Regions from separate parts of the Roseateles sp. AC306 genome, predicted to be linked through region 3. Evidence: predicted binding sites of a transcription regulator. Region 3 holds the regulator's gene; each other region holds the start of a gene.
The links. The regulator HrcA, encoded in region 3, represses chaperone genes, less so after heat shock. The targets are predictions, from matches to a motif close to TTAGCACTCNNNNNNNNNGAGTGCTAA.
Positions count from the first base shown of each region.

Region 1: the regulator HrcA is predicted to act here: its motif matches at 1,597-1,623, upstream of rpoH (RNA polymerase sigma factor RpoH).
Region 2: the regulator HrcA is predicted to act here: its motif matches at 5,110-5,136, upstream of AC0IZJ_RS12350 (co-chaperone GroES).

Region 1 covers NZ_CEEDEB010000002.1:475,454-483,287, reverse strand. The annotation lists gene AC0IZJ_RS06965 (SCO family protein) at 1-583, shown strand, start outside; gene rpoH (RNA polymerase sigma factor RpoH) at 629-1,546, opposite strand; gene AC0IZJ_RS06955 (chemotaxis protein CheW) at 1,703-2,203, opposite strand; gene AC0IZJ_RS06950 (CHASE domain-containing protein) at 2,235-5,408, opposite strand; gene AC0IZJ_RS06945 (ABC transporter permease) at 5,414-7,834, opposite strand, start outside.
Region 2 covers NZ_CEEDEB010000005.1:21,761-29,594, forward strand. The annotation lists gene AC0IZJ_RS12330 (efflux RND transporter permease subunit) at 1-907, shown strand, start outside; gene AC0IZJ_RS12335 (efflux transporter outer membrane subunit) at 919-2,328, shown strand; gene AC0IZJ_RS12340 (rhamnogalacturonan lyase B N-terminal domain-containing protein) at 2,333-3,937, opposite strand; gene AC0IZJ_RS12345 (hypothetical protein) at 4,098-4,955, opposite strand; gene AC0IZJ_RS12350 (co-chaperone GroES) at 5,228-5,518, shown strand; gene groL (chaperonin GroEL) at 5,618-7,267, shown strand; gene AC0IZJ_RS12360 (MipA/OmpV family protein) at 7,350-7,834, opposite strand, start outside.
Region 3 covers NZ_CEEDEB010000015.1:74,566-82,399, reverse strand. The annotation lists gene AC0IZJ_RS23370 (hypothetical protein) at 26-940, shown strand; gene rapZ (RNase adapter RapZ) at 1,055-1,969, opposite strand; gene recN (DNA repair protein RecN) at 1,966-3,651, opposite strand; gene AC0IZJ_RS23355 (NAD kinase) at 3,651-4,517, opposite strand; gene hrcA (heat-inducible transcriptional repressor HrcA) at 4,585-5,592, shown strand; tRNA gene AC0IZJ_RS23345 (tRNA-Ile) at 5,645-5,721, shown strand; gene AC0IZJ_RS23340 (peptidase domain-containing ABC transporter) at 5,995-7,713, shown strand; gene AC0IZJ_RS23335 (TolC family protein) at 7,726-7,834, shown strand, end outside.

The sequences.
Region 1 (7,834 bases), on a different contig from region 3:
CGCGCTGGCCGCTCTCGCGCTGGCGGGCTGCCAGAAGGCCACCTCCGACAAGCCGGCCTTCAAGGGCATCGACCTGACCGGTGCCGAGTACGCCAGGCAGCTCAACCTGACCGACCAGGACGGCCGCGCCCGCTCGCTGGCCGACTTCAAGGGCAAGGTGCTGGTGATCTTCTTCGGCTACACGCAATGCCCCGACGTCTGCCCGACGACGATGATGGAAGTCGCCGAGGTCAAGAAGTCCCTCGGCGCCGACGGCGAGAAGGTGCAGGGTATTTTCGTCACCGTCGACCCGGAACGCGACACGGCGGCTCTGTTGAAGGCCTACCTCGGCAGCTTCGACCCCAGCTTCGTCGGCCTGCGCGGCAGCGAGGAGCAGACCAAGGCGGCCGCCAAGGAGTTCAAGGTCTTCTACGCCAAGGTACCCGGCAAGACGCCTGAGACCTACACGATGGACCACACGGCAGCCAGCTTCATCCTCGACACCGAAGGCCGTGTGCGCGTCTACGTGCGCTACGGCGCCGGCGCCCAGCCGCTGGCCGACGACATCAAGCTGCTGCTGGCCGAAGCCCAGGCCAAGAAGTGACAAAGGCCCCGAGAGGGGCCTTTGCTTTTCGAGCGCAGAAGAAGCTCAGGCGGCTTCGGTCAACGCCTTCTTCATCTTCTTCATCGCCGCCACCTCGATCTGGCGGATGCGCTCGGCCGACACGCCGTACTCGGCCGCCAGGTCGTGCAGCGTCATGCCGCCGGACGAGTCGTCGTTCACCTTCAGCCAGCGTTCCTCGACGATGCGGCGGCTGCGCGGGTCCAGCACGTCCAGCGCGCGGTGGATGCCGCTGCCGGCCAGTTCGTCGCGCGAGCGCGCTTCGATGACACGCGTCGGCTCGCTGCTGTCGTCGGCCAGGTAGGCGATGGGCGCGAAGCTCTCGCCTTCGTCGTCCGTCAGCGGCTCCAGCGCGACGTCGCCGCCGGACATGCGCGTCTGCATCTCCAGCACTTCTTCGCGCTTGACGTTCAGCGTGCTGGCGACGTGCGCAATCTCCGCCTCGCTCAGCGTGTTGCGGTGGGTCTGGCCGTCTGCCTGATCCGCCTTCATGGTGTGCTTCATCGAGCGCAGGTTGAAGAACAGCTTGCGCTGGGCCTTGGTCGTGGCGACCTTGACCATGCGCCAGTTCTTCAGGATGTACTCATGCATCTCGGCCTTGATCCAGTGCATGGCGTAGCTCACCAGGCGCACGCCCTGGTCGGGGTCGAAGCGCTTGACCGCCTTCATCAGGCCAACGTTGCCTTCCTGGATCAGGTCACCCTGGGGCAGCCCGTAGCCAACGTACTGGCGCGAGATGGACACCACCAGACGCAGATGCGACAGCACCATGCGGCCAGCGGCTTCCACGTCGCCTTTGTCTCGCAGGCTGCGCGCGGCGGAAGACTCTTCCTCGGCCGTCAGCAGCGGCAGGCGGTTGACGGCGGAAATGTAGGCGTCGAGATTGCCCAGCGAGGGCACCATGGCCCAGGGGCTGCGAACGGCAATGGCAGAAGAGGCAGACATCGTCTCAATTCCTAGCTAACCGCCGCGTGAAATGCGACGGTGCAAAGATATTAGCACTCCCAACATCAGAGTGCTAAAAGCCAGGAGGTATCAGCTGGAACGCTGTGTTTCTAAGGCAGAAACAGTGGGTAACCGCTAACTTGCTTGGAGCTTGCCTCAGTCGACCAGGCCGAGATCGGGGCTTTTGATCATGGCCTCGATATCCAGCAGGATGAGCATGCGCTCGCCGAGCTTGCCCAGGCCGGTGATGAAACGGGCGTCCAGCGCCGCGGGCACTTCGGGGCGCGGCTTGATGTCGTCGGCGGTCAGCGCCAGCACGTCGGAGACCGAGTCGACGACGATGCCGACGACCCGGCCACCCACATTCAGGACGATGACGACGGTGAAGGCGTTGTACTCGCTGGGCTGCCCGAGCCGGATGCGCAGGTCCAGGATGGGCACGATGACGCCGCGCAGGTTGACGACGCCCTTGATGAAGGACGGCGCGTTGGCCACGCGGGTGGGGGCTTCATAGGAGCGGATCTCCTGCACGCGCAGGATGTCGATGCCGTATTCCTCCTCGCTGATGCGGAAAGTCAGGAACTGGCGACCGTCGCTGCGGGCCAGAGCCTGCCCGGCTTGGGCGCCGGTGCTGGGGACGAGTTCGGTGGAGCTCATTGTTTGCTGCGCTTGGAGAGTGACCGGCGCCTCATTCTGCACGCTGCGGGGTTGTGGGCGGTGCCAACAATTCATCGACGAGGGCCAGCAGCTCACGCACGTCCAGCGGCTTGGTGAGGTAGTGCCCGGCGCCGGCCGTCTGCGCCAGCGCGATCTGCTCGGGCTGGGCATTGGCCGACACGACGACGACGGGCGGCGGCGTGCTGCCCAGCTCGCGCAGCCGCTTCAGCAGCGTCAGGCCGTCACCGTCGGGCAACTGCCAGTCCAGTAGCAGCAGGGCCGGCGGGCGCTCGTGCAGGGCGCGCAGGCCGGACTCTACGGTTGGCGCCACCTCCAGCTCGACGCCGGGGCGTTGCTCCAGGATGCCGCGCATGACTTCGGCATTCAGCGGGTTGTCCTCGACATAGAGCACCCGCCGGTGCGGGCCTGTCTGAGGGGGAGCGGGTTCGCCCTGACCAGCTTCGACGCTGGCGGGCGCCGGTGCGCTTCCGGCGGGTAGCCTCAGCACAAAGCAGGCGCCGGGACCCTCGTCGGGACCCAAACCTTCGGCGCGCAGACTGCCGCCCATCATCTCGGCCAGGCGCTGGCTGATGACCAGGCCTATGCCGGTGCCGGGCAGGCCGCTGCGCTCGCGGCCCAGGCGGTTGAACGGCTGGAAGAGGGCGGCGCGCTGCACATCGGTCATGCCCAGGCCCGTGTCGCGCACCGCCACCTCCACCCAGCCGGGCTCAGGGCTGGAGGACGCGACGCTGACGCTGCCGCCAACGCGGTTGTACTTGACGGCGTTGCTCAGCAGGTTGGTCAGCACCTGGGTCACGCGCGTCGGGTCGCCCATCACGTGCAGCGCGGCCGGGTCCAGGCGCTGGCTGATGGCCAGGCCGCGCTCGGCGGCGTTCTGCTGCACCAGGGCCAGCGCGCGGGCCAGCAGCGGCGCCAGCTCCAGCACGGTGGGCTCCAGGGGCAGCGAGCCGGCCTCGATGCGCGACAGGTCCAGCGTGTCGTTGATCATTTCCAGCAAATGCCAGCCCGCCTGGGCGATCTGCTGCGCCCGTGTGCGCTGGGTCGACGACAGCGGTTCACTGGCGTCCATCTGCATCAGCTGCGTGAAGCCGAGGATGGCGTTCATCGGCGTGCGGAGCTCATGGCTCATGCGCGACAGGAATTCGTTCTTGGCCTGGTTGGCAGCCACGGCGGCCTCGCGGGCGCGGTCCAGCTCCTCGATGCGCAGCTGGTCGGTGATGTCCTCAATGATGCCCACCAGCCGGTGCGGCCGGCCGTCGGCGCCGCGCAGCAGGCTGACCAGCACGCGCGCATGGACGACGCTGCCGTCCGGCCGCACATAACGCTTCAGGCGCCGGTAGAAGGGGATCTCGCCGCGCATCAGCCGGCTCGCCAGGCGGATGTCCTCGCGGCGGTCATCGGCATGGGTCACATCAATGGCGCGACGGCCGGCCAGCGCCTCGGCTGGGACGCCGACCAGGTTGCAGAAGTAGGCGTTGACGTCCTGGAAGCCGCCGTTCAGGTCGGTGAAGACGATGCCTATCGGCGCCGTCTCGAAGATGCTGTGAAAGCGCTGCTCGCTCTGGTTCAGCGCGTGTTCTCCCTCGGCGCGGCCGGCAATCTCGCGCTCCAGCGCCGCGGTCCTTTCCCGGACGAGCGCCTCGACGTGCTGGGTGCGGCCCGACATCAGCAGCAGCAGGGCGCCCACCATGGCCGTCGCCAGCAGGCCCACCAGCGCGAAGGCCCAGCTGCGGCCGGGCGCCTGCGCCATGCCGGGCAGGTCGTAGACGCGCACCTCCCAGTGCCGGCCGCCGAAGTCCAGCGGCATGGTGACCAGGGGCAGGTCGGCGTTGTCACCGCGCTGTACGGCCTCGCAGCCGGGCCGCCCGCCCAGGCGCGGGTGGACGGCGCCGGGCTCCAGGTCAACCAGGCAGGCGCCGAGGTGCTCGGGCCAGCCGGCGGCCAGGCGCGACAACAGCAGGTCCGGCCGCAGCGTGGCGAAGACGACCCCGTCCACCGACGGCTCGCCTGGCGCGACATGGCGCCGGTAGAGGGGCTGGTAGACGACGACGCCGACGGCGCCTTCACCGTCCTGCGACAGCTGGAAACCCGCCGATGCAATCGCGCGCCCCTGGCTCACGGCCTGGTCGATGGCCGCGCGCGCGCTGGGGATGGTGCGCACATTGACGCCCAGTGCGGTGCCATTGCGCGACAGCGGCTCGATGAGGCGGATGACCATCATGTCTTCATCCGGCGGCGGGGTCACGTCGCCGGCGCGCTTGCGATCGCGGGCCTGGAAGCGGCTGGGGAAGTTGTCTGCCGCCGCCGCCGCGTTGAAGCGCTCGACATCGGCACGCGGCACGCGCAGCGTCAGGCCCAGCGCAAGCAGCGGGCTGTCCTCGGTCAACAGGCCACTGGTTGCCCGCGCGAACTCCTCGCGCGTCGGTCGCGGCTTGACCTTGACGAGGCCATGCACGCCTTCCAGCGTCAGCAGCGGCTCGCGCAGCCGGCCGGCCAGCGCCTGGGCGGCATTGGTCGCGTCGCGTGTGAAGTCGGAGCGGTTGCGTTGCCGGTCCCACGCCATCGTTGCCGCCACGCCCATGCCGACCAGCAGCGTCGTCAGCAGCATGGGCAGGCCGACGCTGAGGCGCCGGGTGGCCCAGGCCGAGCGTGGTTGGCCGATGAGGGCCAGCGTGATGGGCGTGGCGATGAGCACGCCCATCAGGTCGCCCGTCCACCAGATCGTCCAGACCTGCCCCATCAGCGGCGCGGTGATGACATCGGCGGCGTTCAGCAGCAGCGTCGCGCAAGTCGGGCTGACGACGCCGGCCAGTGTGGCCGCCGCGAGATAGCCGGCCACTTCGCGCGGCGAGGCCAGCACCAGCGGCCGGCCGCACCAGCGCCGCATCAACAGCGTGCCGGCGGCCGCCTGCGCTGCCGCGCCGCAGCCGATGCCCGCCGCCAGCGGCAGCGCATCGCTGCCCAGCATCGTCGCCTGCACGACAAAGGAGCCCAGCGCCACCGCCGGCAGGTAGCGCAGCCCCAGCACCAGCAGCACCGCCAGGCCCCAGCCGGCGGCCGGGTACATGGGCGACAGCTGGTAGGGCGGCAGCACCATCAGCAGGCCCAGTCGGCCCAGCAGGTAGTAAACGCCCGTGATGCCCGCGGACAGCGCCAGATAGCGGCCGATGTCGCGGGCACCCATCGGCTTCATTCCGCCTGCGCCTCTCGCAGCGTCTGCATCACGGGCCGCTGCAGCACGCCGCGCAGGCTCCACCAACCGGCGCTCCAGGCCAGCAGCGCGCCGCAGGCGGCGCTCACCAGCGGCACCCAGGGCTTGATCTGCCAGTCAAACTCGAACACGAAGCGCGCCAGCAGCGCTGCCAGCACCAGCGCCACGCTGCCGGCCAGGAAGCCCGCCAGCGCGCCCACGCCCAGCAGCTCGGCGCGCTGCACCTGGGCCAGCAGCGACGACGGCGCGCCCAGGGCCCGCATCAGCCCGAACTCGCGCGTGCGTGCCTCCCGGGTGCTGCCCACGGCCGCCAGCAGCACGACGAGGCCGGTCGCCAGCGTGAAGCCGAACAGGAACTGCACGGCCTGGATGACCTGGTCCAGCACGCCTTGCACCTGGTTGAGCTGGGCCGACACGTCGATGACCGTCAGGTTGGGGAACTGCCGCGCCAGTTGGCGGTCCAGCTTGCTACCCGCCGGCGTGCCCGGTGTTCGATAGGCAGCGATCTGCGTGGCCGGCAGCTCGGGCAGCTCGGCCTTCTCGAACAGCACGAAGAAGTTCACCCGCATCGACGACCAGTCCACCTTGCGCAGGCTGGTGACGCGGCCCTGGGCCGGCTGGCCGGCGATGTCGAAGGCGAGGGTGTCGCCGAGCTTCAGGTTCAGCGTCTTGGCCAGGCCTTCCTCGACGCTCATGCCCAGCTCACCGGGCGCGGCAGCGCCCCATCGGCCGGCCACGATCTGGTTGTGCTCCGGCAGCTCGGCCGTGTGGCTGAGGTTGAACTCGCGCTCGGCCAGGCGCTGGGCCCGGTCTTCGGTGAAGCGCTTGCCCTGGACGGTCTCGTTGTTGATCGTCGTCAGGCGCCCTCGGATCATGGGATACCAGTCGAATTTCGCGATGCCGGCGTCGGTCAGCATCTTGCGGAAGGCCTCGCCCTGGTCGGGCTGGATGTTGATGACGAAGCGGTCGGGTGCTGCGGCCGGCGTGGCGCGGCGCCAGCTGTCGATGAGGTCGGTGCGCAGCAGTACCAGCAGTGCCAGCGCCAGCAGCCCCACGGCCAGAGACGACACCTGCATGACCGCGAACCCGGGCCGCGCCGCCACCTGGCGCGTGGCCAGCAGCAGCCAGCGCGGCACGCCCGCGCCACTCACATTGGTGGGCACGATGCGGCGCAGCAGCTTCACGGCGCCCCAGGCCAGCAGCGCGAACACCAGCACCGCACCGGCAAAGCCCGCCGCCGCGATGGCGCCCAGCACGAAATCGCCCGCCAGCACGACGAGGATGGCCGCCAGCCCTGCCACGCCCGCGCCGAGCACCAGCAGCGAGCTGGCCTTGGGCGCCCCCAGGTCGCGGCGGATGACGCGCAGCGGCGGCACGGCGGCCAGTTGCAACACGGGTGGCAGGCCGAAGCCGAGCAGCAGCGACAGACCCAGGCCCAGGCCGAGCAGGGCGGGCCAGATGCTGGGCGCCGGCAGCGCCACGTTGATGAGGCCAGCCAACAGCGACACGAAGACCTGGTGCAGCGCCAGACCGATCAGCACGCCGGCCACGCTGGCGACCAGCCCGGCAATCAGGAATTCCAGCCCGTAGGCCCAGGCGATGCGCCGCTGCGGCTGGCCCAGCACGCGCAGCATGGCGCAGGCATCCAGGTGGCGCGAGGCAAAGTCACGCGCCGCCAGCGCCACGGCCACGGCCGCAAGCAAAGCGGACAGCATCGCCACCAGCCGCAGGAAGCGCGCCGCGCGGTCGAGTGTCTGGCGCATCTCGGGCCGGCCGGACTCCAGCGACTCCAGCCGCAGGCCGCGTAGCTTCTGTGCCTCAATGAGCTTCTCGGCGCCCGCCACGAAGCGCTTCACCGCGTCCGGCGCCGCGCCGGGCGCAGGCACCAGCGCGAGGCGGTAGGTGATGCGGCTCGCCGGCTGCACCAGATGAGTAGCGGCCAGGTCCGCCTCGCCCAACATCACGCGCGGCGCGAAGTTGATGAAGCCGGCGCCACGGTCCGGCTCGGTCTCGATGAGGGCGCTCACCTTGAGCCGGCTGTCCCCAAGCAGAAGCGAGTCGCCGAGCTTGAGCCCGAGGCCGTCGACGACGGCCGGGTCCACCCAGACCTCGCCGGCGGCCGGTGCCGCGCCCTGGGCCGGCAGGCTCTCGCGCAGCTGGATGCGGCCCCGCAGCGGGTAGCCGCTGCTGACCGCCTTGACCGACACCAGCCGGCTCTCACCGCCCTGGCGCTCGTCGGCCCGCGCCATGCTCGGGAAGGCCGCGCTGCGCACGGTGGTCAGCTTGAGTTCGGCGGCGAGGTCGACGATGGCCTGAGGCGTCGGCTGGTCACTGGCGACGACGGCATCACCGCCGAGCAACTGGGCGGCGTCGCGGCGCAGGCCTTGATCGAGCCGGTC
Region 2 (7,834 bases), on a different contig from region 3:
CGCGCGCGGGCCGGCCGGCACGGCGGCGGCGACCACCACGGCAGCCACGGCGACCGCCATCAACCCCGCGCTGCGCGACTCGTCCACCGGTCAGGCGGTGAGCAATTCGATGACGCGCATGGTGCCCCTGACGGCCCTTGCCAGCGTTGCCGAGAGCGCCACGCCGACCTCCGTCAACCACCAGGACGGCGAACTCGCGACCACCGTGTCCTTCAACCTGCCGGAGGGCGTGATCCTGGCCGACGCGCAGGCTGCGGTGAAACGCGCGGAGGCCGGCATCCGCATGCCCACCAATGTGCGCGGCAGCTTCCAGGGCAGCGCCCGCAGCGCGCAGCAGTCGCAGCAGGAACAGCCGCTGCTGATCCTGGCCGCCATCGTCGTCATCTACATCGTGCTGGGCGTGCTGTACGAAAGCCTGGTGCACCCGATCACGGTGCTGTCGACGCTGCCGTCGGCCGGCATCGGCGCGGTCCTTGCGCTGATGCTGTTCCGCATGGACTTCTCGGTCATTGCTTTGATCGGCGTCTTCCTGCTGCTGGGCATCGTCAAGAAGAACGCCATCCTCATCATCGACTTCGCGCTGGAGGCCGAGCGCTCGCGGGGGCTGTCCGCCGTCGACGCGGTTCGCGAGGCCTGCCTGCTGCGCTTTCGGCCCATCCTGATGACGACATTGGCCGCTGCCTTGGGCGCGCTGCCGCTGGCGATTGGCTTCGGGGAAGGCGCCGAGCTGCGCCGGCCGCTGGGCATCACCATCATCGGCGGGCTCATCGCCAGCCAGTTGTTGACGCTCATCACGACGCCCGTGGTCTACGTGCTGCTGGACAAGCTGCGCCGCAAAGGCCCGGGCGATGCAAGCCTGGCCCGTGTGGCGTCGTCCGAGCCTCCTGCCTCCCCTGCCCCGCTGTGACCGGAAAGCCCATGCACGCCATCCCCCGCCGCGCCTCCTTGCTGCTGCTGTTGGCCCTCACCGCCTGCGCCGTCGGCCCCAGCTATCAGCGCCCCGCCTTCACCGCCCCGCTGGCCTACAAGGAGGCCGAAGGCTGGGTCGTCGCGACCCCGGCCGACGCGCTGGACCGCGGGGCGTGGTGGACCTTGTTCGGCGACGCTGAACTGGATGCGCTGGCGGCCCAGGTCGAGGTGTCGAATCAGAACGTCGCCGCCGCTGCTGCGGCCTACGCGCAGGCCCGTGCGCTGCTCGCGGTGCAACGCGCCTCGCTGTTCCCCGTCGTGTCGCTGAGCGGCGGCGCCAGTCGCTCGGGCAATGGCGGCAACGAGGGAAACAGCGGCGCGCGCAACAACTTCCAGGCCTCCATCGGCGCAAGCTGGGAGCCCGATGTCTGGGGCCGGCTGCGCACCGCCAGCGAAGGCGCGGCGGCCAGCGCACAGGCCAGCGCGGCCGACCTGGCGTCGGCGCGGCTGTCGGCCCAGGGCGAACTGGCCATCGCCTATTTCGGCCTGCGCCAGACCGACGCCCAGCGCGCTTTGCTGGCCGAGACGCTGGCCGGCTACGAGCGCTCGCTGCAGATCGCGCGCAACCGCTACAACGCCGGCGTCGTCGGCCGCACGGACGTGCTGCAGGCCGAGACGCAGCTGGCCAACGCGCAGGCCGATGCGCTGGGCCTGGGGCGCTCACGCGCACAGTTCGAACACGCCATCGCCGTGCTGGTGGGCAAGACGCCGGCGGAGTTCCAGATCGTTGCGCGCGACGGGCTGCCCGGCCGCAGTCCGCAGGTCCCCAACGTGCCACTGGCCCTGCCGTCAACCCTGCTGCAGCGCCGCCCCGATATCGCCGCCGCCGAGCGCCGCGTTGCGGCTGCCAACGCCCAGGTCGGCATTGCGCAGTCGGCCTACTACCCGAGCCTGGGGCTCAACGGCTCGGTGGGCGTGGGCGCCAGCGCGGTCAGCGCGCTGTCCAACGCATCCAGCCTGCTGTGGTCGCTGGGCGTGTCGGCCGCGCAGACCCTGTTCGACGCGGGCGCCACGCGCGAGCGTGTCAATGCGGCCAGCGCGGCCAATGATGCGGCCGTGGCGCGCTACCGCCAGACCGTGCTGTCGGCCTTCCAGGACGTCGAAGACCAGCTCGCCGCCACCCGTGTGCTGAAGGCGCAGGAGGCCCTGCGCCGCCAGGCCGCCGAGTCCGCCGAGCAGGTGCAGGCCCAGGTGCAGCGACGCTACGAGGCGGGCCAGGTGTCGTACAGCGAGGTGGTGGCCGCGCAGGCCACCGCGCTCAGCGCCCGACGCGCTCTGGTGCAGTTGGTGGCCGACCGGCAGACCACTGCGGTGGCGCTGATCCAGTCACTGGGCGGCGGCTGGCGCGCGCCCGAGTGAGTCGTCAGTACATGTCCACGCAGTCCACCGCGAACCCCGCGCTCAGGAAGGCGGCACTGCCGCTGCCCGAGGCCGCGTTGATCGTCAGCGTGTTCGTGCCCGCCACGAAGGCGCTGGCCGGCACGCTGTAAGTGAACGTCGTGTTGTTGCCGCGGTAGGTGCCGATGGTCAGCGAGCGCGAGTCGGGCTGGGTCGACGGGCTGGGCACGGCGGATGTCCAGCCGTTCACCGTGATCTGTGGCCGGGCGTTGGCATAGGCCGCCGAGATGCCGATGCGCACCGTGCGCGCCGCGAGTTGGGCGCTGGTCAGGTTGAAGGTGATCTTGCTGCCGCTGTTCTTGTCCTTCCAGATCGCAGCGGGGAACTTGTTCGTCGCGCTGCCCACGGCGTAGGTGACCGGGCCCCACGACGGGTTGCGCGAGTCCGACGGATGGCGCACGGTGAAGGTCTGGCCGTTCAGGAACTCCAGCGGCGTGCCGTCCCAGTTGCCCACGCGCCAGAGCACCGCCTTCTGCGACGGGTCGGCCGTGATGGCGCGCGTGTTCAGCGTCGTCGTGCCGCCGCTGGCCACCGACACCTGCTCGGTGAACACGCCCAGCTCGCCCTTGTAGACCGTCATCGTGTAGGTGCCCGGCTTCATGTTGGCCACCGTGACGGCGCCGCTGCTGGACGCCGTGCCCCAGTGCTGCGCCGTGCCGTTGGCAAAGCCCACCGTGTAGGTGTAGGCCGTGTCCATGCCCGACAGGCCGTTCAGCACCACCTTGCCGCGACCGCTGACCCAGCCCTGCAGTCCCAGGCTGGACATCCAGCTCATGTCCGGCGCGGCCGGCGTCGATCCCGTCGTGAAGACCAGCGCATACGGGCCGTGCAGGCCCATGCGGTGGGCCTCGGTCTGGTTGTGCCCCGAGTTCATGTAGTTGTAGACCTCGGTGTCGCCGCCGCTCTGGTTCTGGATGTCGCGGAAGAAGGGCCCGCCCGAGGCCGACTCCCGGTTGCCGTAGGCCATGAACACGCCCACGCCGCTGCCGGTCACGCCGCGCACGCCGAGATCCTTGGCGCGCTGGTTGCCGTAGTACTTGGAGCGCGAGGTGCCGTCGCTCATGCCGAACACGTCGCTGCTCTCGATGGCGCCGGTGTTGTTCCGCAGGTTGGACTCGGCCGGCACGCCGGTGAACACGCTGCCGTTGAGTCGCGTGATCCAGCGCAGCTCGCCCACCGCCGGCTCGGCCGTGACATGGGTGGCCATGTAGATGACGTTCTCGTTGCGGCGCACGACGAGGTAGTGCTTCAGCGTGGACGCCGTGATGGTGATGACGGCCGTCGTCCCCGAGGGCGAGAGCGCGTAGGTGGCCGGCGCGCCCAGGCCGGAGCTGATGTGGGAGAACTTGGTCTGGCCCTGCAGCTCGGCGCCGGCATTGAGCTTGATGGACGTGATGTCGCCACTGCTCTTGTTGACCTTGAACACCAGGCCGGCACCGCTGTCGACGGTCAGCACGCCACTGGCGTCGGTGACGCCGAAAGCGGCCAGCGCCGACGTCGAGGTGAAGAAAGTACAGGCGGCCGCAGCCAGGCCGAGCGCCGTCAGGCGCCCGCGCAGGGGGAAGTTCATCGGTAGTCTCCAGTCGTTGTGGTCCGCAGGCTGGCGCCAACGCCGCCGCGGTGCCGCGCCCTGTACTGCCGGTGCGGTCAGGGCCAGTCTAGGAAGCGATGCAAGCCCTCTGCCTCAGGCGCGCTACCGAGAAACGCCATTCGCTCAGCCGATTGATTGCTCAGCGACAGCCGGTAACTGCTGGCTGCACGGGCGGCGGCGGTATGTCGCTGCGGCCCAGTTGCTGGGCCAGATCGGCGCCCTGCTGCCAGGCAGCGGGTGAGTCGCTGCGCGTGAGGAGCAGCGTCGCCGCATGCGTGCAGGCCGCGCCGATGGGGTGGGTCGGGCCATAGTGTCCGCAGGCGTTGGCCAGGGTGATGGACGGCGCAGGCGGCGCGGCCCAGGGCTGGTCGCGCAGCGGCTGCAACAGCGCCTCGCGCTGGGCCGGCAGCAGCTCCGGCGGCAAGGCACGGCCAATGCGCTCGCCGAGAGTCATTGGCTGCTCGCGCCAGTAGCGCGCGGCGGCAAGGCCCTGCCAGGCGTCGTCGGTAGCGGCGGGGTTCTCGTCCAGCCAGGCCAGCCAGTGCACTGCGTTGTCGGGCTCCAGGCGCAGGCGCTCCTGCAGCAGCTCACGGCGGCAGGCTGATGTGGCACAGGCTTCCGCAGCCCAGCGCAGCGCCTGCGCGTCCTGCGAACGCAAGGCGGCCTGGCGCACCTGCTCGGCCCAGGCCGCGTCCTCGCCGGCGGGCTTTTGCATCAGCAGGGCCAGCACCGCATCGCCACCCGCGCCGCTGGCCAGCGTGGCGACCGCGCGCTGCAACGCCATGGCCTGGTCGTGCGGGCGAAGCGGCGGCGTGGGCGCGCAGTCCAGCGCGGGCTGCACGACCGCCGTCACCGGCTTGGGCTGGTGAACGGCCGCTTGCTCGACCGGCCGCGCCACGTCGACGGTCGCCACCACCGGCTTGTCTTCAGGCCACGCCCCCCAGACCGCAGCAACGCCCGCAACGGCAAGCAGAGCGAGCAGGCGGCGGGTCGACATGGGGCGCTATTGAAACCGATGCGCGCGCGGGCTGGCCAAGTCGGCCTGGCAGGCGCCAGATCGGACGAAGACCTGAAAGCGCCGGCGGCGCACGGCGAACTGAAGCCGGCCACCCTCTTGAAACGCCATCTTGCGTCCCTATAATGCGAGTCTGCTAGCACTCTCAACGCTCGAGTGCTAACGAAATCGGGCCGAGCTTTCGGCCCCGTTTTTTGGCGGTCGCCGCGTCAAGGCGCGGCGACCGCTTCAGTTCCACCTCTGAAGGAGACCCCATGAAGCTGCGCCCCCTGCACGATCGCGTGATCGTTCGCCGCCTGGAACAGGAAACCAAGACTGCCTCCGGCATCTTCATTCCCGACAACGCCGCCGAGAAGCCCGACCAGGGCGAAGTCCTGGCCGTCGGCCCGGGCAAGCGCAATGACAAGGGCGATTTCATCACCTTGAACGTCGCCGTCGGCGACCGCGTCCTGTTCGGCAAGTATTCCGGCCAGACCGTCAAGGTTGACGGCGACGAGCTGCTGGTCATGCGCGAAGAAGACCTCTTCGCCATCGTTCAAAAGTAATGTCTTGCGGGACAGACCGAAGCGCGCAGCGCGAGCTCTGTCCCCAACTGACTCAGAGAAATTGTCTCTGACCCAATTTAAGACTCCGGAGAATTCCAAATGGCAGCAAAAGACGTGATCTTTGGCGGCGAAGCCCGCGCTCGCATGGTTGAAGGCGTGAACATCCTGGCCAATGCGGTCAAGGTGACGCTCGGCCCCAAGGGCCGCAACGTGGTGCTCGAGCGCTCCTTCGGCGCCCCCACCGTGACCAAGGACGGTGTGTCCGTGGCCAAGGAAATCGAGCTGAAGGACAAGCTTCAGAACATGGGCGCGCAGATGGTCAAGGAAGTTGCTTCCAAGACGTCTGACAACGCCGGTGACGGCACGACCACCGCCACGGTGCTGGCCCAAGCCATCGTCCGCGAAGGCATGAAGTACGTGGCCGCCGGCATGAACCCGATGGACCTGAAGCGCGGCATCGACAAGGCGGTCACCGCCCTGGTCGCCGAGCTGAAGAAGGCCTCCAAGGCCACCACCACCTCCAAGGAAATCGCTCAAGTCGGCACTATCTCGGCCAACAGCGACGTGGAAGTGGGCCGCATCATTGCCGAGGCGATGGACAAGGTTGGCAAGGAAGGCGTCATCACCGTCGAAGACGGCAAGAGCCTGGACAGCGAACTCGATGTCGTCGAGGGCATGCAGTTCGACCGCGGCTACCTGTCGCCCTACTTCATCAACAACCCCGAGAAGCAAGCCGCGCTGCTGGACAACCCGTTTGTCCTGCTGTTCGACAAGAAGATCTCGAACATCCGCGACCTGCTGCCGACGCTGGAGCAAGTGGCCAAGGCCGGCCGCCCGCTGCTGATTGTTGCTGAAGAAGTCGACGGCGAAGCGCTGGCGACGCTGGTGGTCAACACCATCCGCGGCATCCTGAAGGTTGTCGCCGTCAAGGCGCCTGGCTTCGGTGACCGCCGCAAGGCCATGCTGGAAGACATCGCCATCCTGACGGGCGGCAAGGTCATCGCCGAAGAAGTCGGCCTGACGCTCGAGAAGGTCACGCTGGCCGACCTGGGCCAGGCCAAGCGCGTCGAAGTGGGCAAGGAAAACACCACCATCATCGACGGCGCCGGCGCTGCCGCTGACATCGAAGCCCGCGTCAAGCAAGTGCGCATCCAGATCGAGGAAGCCACCAGCGACTACGACCGCGAGAAGCTGCAAGAACGCGTGGCCAAGCTGGCCGGCGGTGTTGCCGTCATCAAGGTCGGTGCGGCTACCGAAGTCGAGATGAAGGAAAAGAAGGCCCGCGTCGAAGACGCGCTGCACGCCACGCGCGCAGCCGTTGAAGAAGGCATCGTGGCTGGTGGCGGCGTTGCGCTGCTGCGCGCCAAGCAAGCTGCTGGCGCCATCAAGGGCGACAACGCCGACCAGGACGCCGGCATCAAGCTGGTGCTCAAGGCCATCGAAGCGCCGCTGCGCGAGATCGTCTACAACGCCGGTGGCGAAGCCTCCGTCGTCGTGGCCGCCGTGCTGGCCGGTTCGGGCAACTACGGCTTCAACGCCGCCAACGACACCTATGGCGACATGATCGAAATGGGCATCCTGGACCCGACCAAGGTCACGCGCACTGCCCTGCAGAACGCCGCTTCGGTCTCGTCGCTGATGCTGACGACCGAGTGCATGGTCGCCGAGTCGCCGAAGGAAGAAGCTGCCGGCGGCGGCATGCCTGGTGGCATGGGCGGCATGGGTGGCATGGGCGGCATGGACATGTAAGTCCACGGCCGGCGACACACCCGTCGCTGACAAACGAAGGGGCTGCGCGAGCAGCCCCTTTTTCATTGGCCGGTCGGCGACATCAGTCGTTCGCGCGCGCCGCTGAACGGGTCAGCGTGTAGGTCAGCCCGATGCCGACGCTGCCGCCCGTCATCTGGCGTACCAGCGGGCTTGCGCGGTTGGCGGCGCCCGCCAGGCTGTCGAGCCGACCGAAGGCGAAAAAGCGCAGATCAGGAGTCAGCTGGGTGGCGACGCTGCCGCCCAGTCGCCACGCGATCAGGCCCGCGCGCGCCTCGAAGGCGGGCCGGTCCGCCGTGACCTCGCCGGGTGCGACGCCGTAGAACGTCGACCCCAGCCGGCGGTCGCCGATCAACGCGGCCACGCTGAGCCCGTAGCCCCAGCCCTCAGCGCCGGGGCGGCGCTGCCAGCTCACCTTGGGCTCCAGGCTCATGCCGCGATGCCGGCTCGGGTTGCGCGCCTCGAAGACACCGCGCAGCGGCAATTCCGCCGTGATGCGGTCCCGCGCGCCGCGTCCATTGACGAACCAGCGCGCCACCGGCCCCGCCT
Region 3 (7,834 bases):
CGCCGGCCATGCCAAACTGAGGCGCATGATCGTCAGCCGCCGGCACTGCCTTGAACTGGGCCTCGCGGGCCTGATGGGCGGGGCTTGCGTGCAGACTGCGCAGGCCGCCGCGGAAACGGTGGTGCGTTACCCCGCGCCCCAGTCACCGCTGGACACCCGCTCTCAGGACCTCATCAACCTGCTGGATGCTGCGTTGCGCCGCACCGAGGCCAACCATGGCCGCGTCCGGCTCGAGCCCTCGCAGGACAACCTGACCGAGTTGCGTCAGTTCGCCGAACTGAATGCGGACCGTGGGCTGCTGCACGTGACCTGGGCGACCCCGTCTGCACAGCGCAGGACGCGCGCTCTGCCCGTGCTCTTCGACGCCCGGCGCGGCCTGCTCGGCATGCGCGTGGCGCTGGCCGACGCGCGGCGGCTGCCCGACCTTGCCAAGGTCACCGACCTGGAGGGGCTGCGGCGCTTCACCCTCGGGCAAGGCCTGGCTTGGCCGGATGTCGAAGTCTTTCAGGCCAGCGGCTTGAAGGTCCACACGGTGTCCGGCTACGAGAACCTGTTCCGCATGCTGCTGGCCGGCCGGTTCGACCTGTTCCCGCGCGGCGTCGGCGAGGTGTTCGACGAGTACGAGGCGCGTCATGTCGCCATGCCGCGGCTGGCTGTCGATCCAAGCCTGCTCCTGGTCTATCCCTATCCGTACTACTACTATTTCGCGCCGAGCCAGGCGGGGCTGGCCGCCCGTATCGAAAAGGGCCTGCTGGCGATGAGGGCGGATGGCAGCTTCGATGCGCATCTGTGGCGCCACCATGGGCGGTCGGTGGCTCGTGCCGCGTTCCACAAGCGCCGGGTCCTGCACCTGCACAACCCCAACCTCGCCCCAGGTTCGGAACGCGATGTCGAGGCGAATCTGGCTTACTGGATGAAGCCTCCACCAGCTTACCGGTGAGCCCCGCGTCCAGCCTTGCTCGCTGAACATGAGCAAAGCTGGCCGGTCCCCCGAGGGCACGGCCATGCTTGCGCGCCGCAGGGCGCTCGGCCCCAAATACCGGTGTTTTGAGTGTCAGCGCGCGTCTAGTTCGCGGTGGCGCTTCAGCACATGGCCGTGGTGGCCGAACTGCCGGGCGAGCATCTCGACGAGATAGACCGAGCGGTGCTGGCCGCCCGTGCAGCCGATGGCGATGGTGAGGTAGCTGCGCTGGTCGGCCGCGAAGTTGGGCAGCCAGCGCGACAGGAAGCCGGCGATCTGGCCCATCATCAAACCCACCTCGGGCTGGGCCGCGAGATAGGCCGCCACCGGCGCGTCGCGGCCCGTGAGCGGCCGCAGCTCGCGGTCGTAATAGGGGTTGGGCAGCACGCGCACGTCGAAGACGAAATCCGCGTCGCTGGGCACGCCGTGCTTGAAGGCAAAGCTCTCGAACACCAGTGTCAGCGTGCTACTGGCGTCGGGGCCGACGAGGTCGCCAAGCCAGGCACGCAGCTGGGCTGCGCGCAGTTGGCTGGTGTCGATGACTGTGGACTCGGCCTTGAGCCCGCTCATCAGTTCCCGCTCCAGCTGAATGGCGTCGAGCAGCAGGCGGTGGCTGTCTTCGGCGGCATCGTCCAACGTGCCGAAGCCGGTGTCCCGGCCCTGGCGCAACGGGTGGGGCCGGCGCGTTTCGGAGAAGCGGCGCATCAGCGCCTCGTCGCTCGCGTCCAGGAAGATGGAACGCACCTGCACGCCGCTCGCGCGCAGCTCCTTGAGCAGCGGCAGCATCAGCGGCAGGGAGCCCGCCGAGCGCACGTCCACGGCAATGGCGACACGGCGCTCGCCGCGCTGTTGCTCGAGCTTGAGGAAGTCCAGCAGCAGCTCGGCCGGCAGGTTGTCGACGCAGAAATAGCCGGCGTCCTCCAGCGCATGCATGGCGACGGACTTGCCGCCGCCGGACATGCCGGTCAGCAGCACGACGTCGCCTTGCAGCTCGTGTTCCAGGCTCATGACCGGGCTTTCTTCGCTTTGGTTGCGGAGGTGGAGGCGGCCAGCATCTCCTGCGCATGGGCGAGGCTGGTGGACGACAGCCGCTCGCCGCCCAGCATGCGGGCGATTTCGGCGACGCGCGCTTCGCCGGCCACCGGCGTGACGCGGCTCGCGGTGGCGCCATCCTGCAAGCTCTTGGCGACGACCAGATGACGGTCTGCGCAGGCGGCCACCTGGGGCAGATGGGTCACGGCCAGCACCTGCCTTTCGCGCCCCAGCTGCTTCATCAGCCGGCCGACGGTCTCAGCCACGGCGCCCCCGATGCCGACGTCGATCTCGTCAAAGATCAGCGTGCCCGGCGCGTTGCCATCGGCCGCCTGGCTGGCCGTGACGGAAATGGCCAGCGCGATGCGCGACAGCTCGCCGCCCGACGCCACCTTGGCCAGCGGCCGCGGCGTGCTGCCGGCGTGGCCGGCAACCAGGAATTCGGCGGACTCGGCGCCATAGCTCTGCGGCTCCGTAGCCGCTAGCAGCGTGATGTCGAACTGGCCGCCGGCCATGCCGAGCTGCTGCATCGCGGCGGTGACGGCCGATGCGAGCTGGGGCGCGGCCTTCCTGCGGGCGCGGCTGGCAGCCTGGGCCTCGGCATCGAAGGACTTGCGCGCGCTGGCCAGGGCGGCTTCCAGCTGGGCGGGGTCGCTGGCGGCGTTCAGCGCGCCAAGCTCATCGCGCCATTGCGCGAGCAGCGCAGGCAGCTCCTGCGGCTGGCGACGGTAGCGGCGCGCCAGCGTCATCCAGGCGGAAACGCGCTCGTCCAGCTCGCCGAGGCGGGCGGGGTCGAGGTCGGTCTTGTGCAGATAGCCGGCCAGTGTGTGGCTGGCGTCCTGCAGCTGCGCCTGCACGTCACGCAGCGCCTGCACGGCGGGCAGCAGGCGGGCGTCGTGGTCGAGCACGCGCTCCAGCTGATCCAGCGCGCCGCTGGCCAGGGACTGGGCGCTGGGCTCGGCGTCGTCCAGCGCGTCCAGCGCCGAGCGCGCCGCGTCGAGCAGCGACTGGCCGTGCGACAAGCGCTGGTGTTCGGCGTTCAGCTCGTCCCACTCGCCTTCGGCCGGCGCCAGGCCGTCAAGCTCGCCGATCTGCCAGGCCAGGCGATCGCGTTCGCGCTGGGCGTCGGCCTGCAGGCTCTGCGCCTTCTGCAGCGCCTCGGCGGCCTGCTTCCATGCGGCGTAAGCGCGGGCCAGCGGCGCGGTGTCCAGGCCGGCAAAGCCGTCGAGCAGCTCGCGCACGGCGGCCGGGCGGGTCAGGCCTTGCCAGGCATGCTGGCCGTGGATGTCGAGCAGATGGTCGGCCAGCTCGCGCAGCTGCGTCAGCGTGGCCGCGCCGCCGTTGATCCAGGCGCGGCTCTTCCCGCCGGCGTCGATGACGCGACGCAGCAGCAGCGTGTCGTCGGCATCGAAGCCCGCTTCGTCAAGCCAGCCGCGCAGATGCGCCGGTGCGTCGAACTCCGCCGTGATCTCGGCCTTGGCTGCGCCCTCGCGCACGACGCCGGCCTCACCCCGGCCGCCAAGGGCCAGCTGCAGCGCGTCGATGAGGATGGACTTGCCTGCGCCGGTCTCGCCGGTCAGCACGGCAAAGCCGGGCTCGAAGTCGAGCTCCAGCGTGGGGACGATGACGAAGTCCTTGAGACTGAGATGTCGCAGCATCAGAGATACCAGCGGAGTTTGCGACGCAGCGTCGCGTAATAGCTCCAGCCCTTGGGGTGCAGGAAGCGGACCTGGTGCTCACTGCGCCGCACGGTGATGCGGTCGCCGTGCAGCAGGCTGGCGAGGCTCTGCATGTCGAAATTCACCGACGCGTCGCGGCCGGCCAGGATTTCGAGGCTGACCTCGCCCAGGTCAGGCAGCACGATGGGCCGGTTGGACAGCGTGTGCGGCGCAATCGGCACCAGCAGCCAGCCGGCGATGCTCGGGTGCATGAGAGGGCCGCCGGCCGACAGCGCGTAGGCCGTGGAGCCGGTGGGCGAGGCGACGATGAGGCCGTCGGCGCGCATGTTGGCGACGAACTGGTCGCCAACCGAGACCTTCAGTTCCACCATGCCCGCCGTGCCGCCGCGGCTGACGACGACGTCGTTGAGCGCCAGGCCCGAGAAGATGGACTCGCCGTCGCGCAGCACCGCGCCTTCCAGCATCGCGCGCGATTCCACCTCGTAGTCGCCGGCCAGCACGGGCGCCAGGGACTCGCGCCAGCGCTCGATGGGGATGTCGGTGATGAAGCCCAGCCGCCCCTGGTTGATGCCCAGCAGCGGCACGCCGTAGCGCGCCATCTCGCGGGCAAAGCCGAGCATGGTGCCGTCGCCGCCGACGACGACCGCCAGGTCGCAGGCCCTGCCGAGTTCATCGTTGGAGAGGGCGTCGTAGTCGGTCAGCCCGGTGTTGAGCGCCGTCTCCGCTTCAAGCGAGACGTCGAGCCCGAGGCTGCACAAGAATTGGGCAATCTCCTCCAGCACCGGCCTGATGCCCGGCGCTTGATGCTTGCCCACGATGGCGACATGTCTGAAGCGCTCGGCCATGCGACAAATTACACCACAGGGGTATCGCCTCTTCACCGGGGAAAAGGGGTGTCCATAGAATGGAAGCATGCTCGACGAGCGATCCAAATCCCTGCTGAAAACCCTGGTCGAACGCTATATCGCGGACGGTCAACCCGTGGGTTCGCGCACGCTGTCCAAGGCCTCCGGCCTCGAGCTCAGCGCCGCGACCATCCGCAATGTGATGGCCGACCTGGAAGAACTCGGTCTCATCGCCAGCCCGCACACCAGCGCCGGCCGCATCCCCACGCCGCGCGGCTACAGGCTCTTTGTAGACACGATGCTGACGGCCCAGCCCAGCCTGATCGGCGTGGAGACGACCCGTCTTCAGCCCGACCAGCCCCAGCGCGTCATCGCCAGCGCGGCGCAGATGCTGTCCAACCTGTCCAGCTTCGTCGGCGTGGTCACATCGCCCAAGAAGCCGAGCGTCTTTCACCACATCGAGTTCCTGCGCCTGGGCGAGCGCCGCGTCCTCGTCATCCTCGTCTCGCCCGACGGCGACGTGCAGAACCGCGTCATCTTCACCGCACAGGATCTCAGCCAAAGCGAACTCGCCGAAGCCAGCAACCGCCTGAACGCCGGCTACGCGGGCCTCACGCTGGAGGGCGTGCGCGAGCGCCTGCGCGGCGAGGTGGACGAGCTGCGCGGCGAGATCGCCCAGCTGATGAGCGCGGCGGTCAAGGTAGGCACCGAGGCTATGGAGCAGCAGGACGAGCAGGTCGTCGTCTCCGGCGAGCGCAACCTGCTGACCGTGCAGGACTTCAGCCACGACATGGGGTCGCTGCGCCGCCTCTTTGACCTCTTCGAGGAGAAGACGCAGCTGATGCGCCTGCTGGACACGTCCAGCCGCGCGGAGGGCGTGCGCATCTACATCGGCGGCGAGAGCAAGGTCGTGCCCTACGAGGAGCTGTCCATCGTGTCGGCGCCTTACGAGGTGGACGGCCAGGTGGTCGGTACGCTGGGCGTCATCGGCCCCACGCGCATGGCCTACGACCGCATGATCCAGATCGTCGACATCACGTCGCGCATGGTCGGGCAGGCACTCTCGCAACGCTGATTGGGTCGTTCAGGCGACGAATAGAATCCGCGCCTTCCGGGAGATTTCCCAGGGGCCGTTAGCTCAGTTGGTCAGAGCAGAGGACTCATAATCCTTTGGTCGTTGGTTCAAGTCCAACACGGCCTACCAAACTCTCCGTTTGGTATTTGCAGCCTGCGTGATGCAGCCTGTTGGCAGTACCCGGCAAGAGCCCCGGGCTGCTGCACGAAAGTCGGTTTTCCGCATGCGTAACAGGCCGCCCGCCCTCCTACAAGTTGGCAACTGCAAGGGTTTTGGCGGGTATTCCCGTCGATGGTGAGCTTTTATCGCTGGCTATCATTTATTGGATATCCGATAAGCCCCTTCCTTTCATCCCGCCTGGTCCATATTTCGCCAGCGTGAGGTACGAGTCGCTACCGACGCATGCGTGAATCGATCCTGCTGTTTCTCCGCGCGAACCGTCGGCACCTGCTCGATCTGGGGCTGGCGAGCCTGCTGGTCAACGCCTTCGTGTTGACACTGCCGCTGTTCTCGATGCTGGTCTACGACAAGGCCGTCGGCAACGAACTGCACGAGACGCTGTGGGCGCTGGCGCTGGGAATGGCCTTGCTGTTCGCGCTGGAGCTGGTGCTGCGCTTTTCGCGCGTGATGCTGGTGGAGCATGCCGGCGCGCGCTGGGACATGCATCTGGACGAGCGCCTGCTGCGCGGCGTGCTGGCCGCCCCGGCATCCAAGCCGCTGGCGGTGGGCACGCTGATGTCGCGCTACCGCGAACTCGGGTCCACGCGGGACGTGCTGTCCGCCCAGTTCCTCTTGCCATTGGCCGACGTGCCGTTCGCGCTCATCTTCGCCATCGTGCTGGCTCTCATCGCCGGTCCGCTGGTGCTGATTCCACTCGGCTTTGGCGCTCTGCTGTTGATCATCGGCGGCGTGCTGCAGGCCGCGGCCGCACGCCGGTCGCGGGTGGCGACGCAGGCGTCCAGCACCAAGCTGTCGTGGCTGGTAGACGTGTTGATGGCGCGCGAAAGCCTCATGTCCGTCGCCGCCGCCCGCGTGGCAGAGCGCGGCCTGCGCGAGCCCTCGGCCATCGCCGCGCGGGCCGCAGCGCGGGCGCGGGTGTGGCAGCAGGTCAGCCAGCAACTGCTGCCGGTGGGCATGTCGGCCTGCACCGTGCTGACGCTGGTGGCCGGCGTCTACCGCATCGAAGCCCAGGCGCTCAGCGTCGGCGGGCTGATCTCTACGACCATGCTGGGCGGGCGCCTGGTCAGCTCGATCTGCCTGTTTGCGCCCGTGGTGTTGCGATGGCAGGAGTTCATGCGCGCGCTGCGCGACATGGGCCAGACCGTGGCACTGGATGCGGCGACGCTGCCCGATCGCGAGCTGGGCGGCCCGCTCGGGGCTGCTGCGGCCGAGGGTGTGCGACTGAGCGGCGTCGGCTTTGCCTACCCGGACCGCCCGCCCGTGCTGGCCGACCTGAACGTGACCTTGAAGCCGGGCGAGCTGATTGCCGTCGTCGGCAGCTCGGGCGCCGGCAAGTCAACGCTGCTGAAGCTGCTGGCGGGCCATGTCGTGCCGACCTCGGGCCAGTACGCGCTGGGTGGCCGTGTCGTGCAGGACGACCTGACCCGCCGCTGGCTGGCCGGCGCCGTGGCCTACAAGCCGCAGGAGCCGGGCTTCCTGGCCGGGGCGCTGCAGGACGTGGTGGCGCCCGGCGAAGCCGGCAGCCGCGAGGCTGAACTGCTGCGCACGTTGCGCGTCGCCGGCCTGGGCCCGCAGCTGGACCGTGGCGAGCTGGGTCTGAACACCGAATTGGGCTCCAACGGCGCCGGTCTGTCGGGCGGCCAGCGGCAGATGCTGGCGCTGGCGCGCGTGCTGCACCAGCGGTCGGACCTGGTGCTGCTGGACGAGCCCACCCTCGGCCTGGACCGACAGGCCCAGGAAGGTTTTCTCGCAGCGCTGCCCGGCTGGCGCGACGGCCGCTGCGTCGTCGTCGCCACGCACAGCGCCGAGCTGATCCAGATCTGCGACCGCGTGCTGGTGCTGGAGCGGGGCCGCCTCGTGGCCGACGCACCGCCGCAGCGCCTGCTGGCCCCAGGCGCCGTGACACCGCGCACGCCCGCGCCACGCACGACGTCCGCCTAAGGAATGCGATCCATGCCTTTCTCCTTGCGTCGCCTGAGCAGCCTGTTGCTGTTCTGCATGGCGCCCACATGGGCCGCTGCCCAGGCCGAACCGCCCGCTGCGGCGGCCTCGGCCGTTGAAA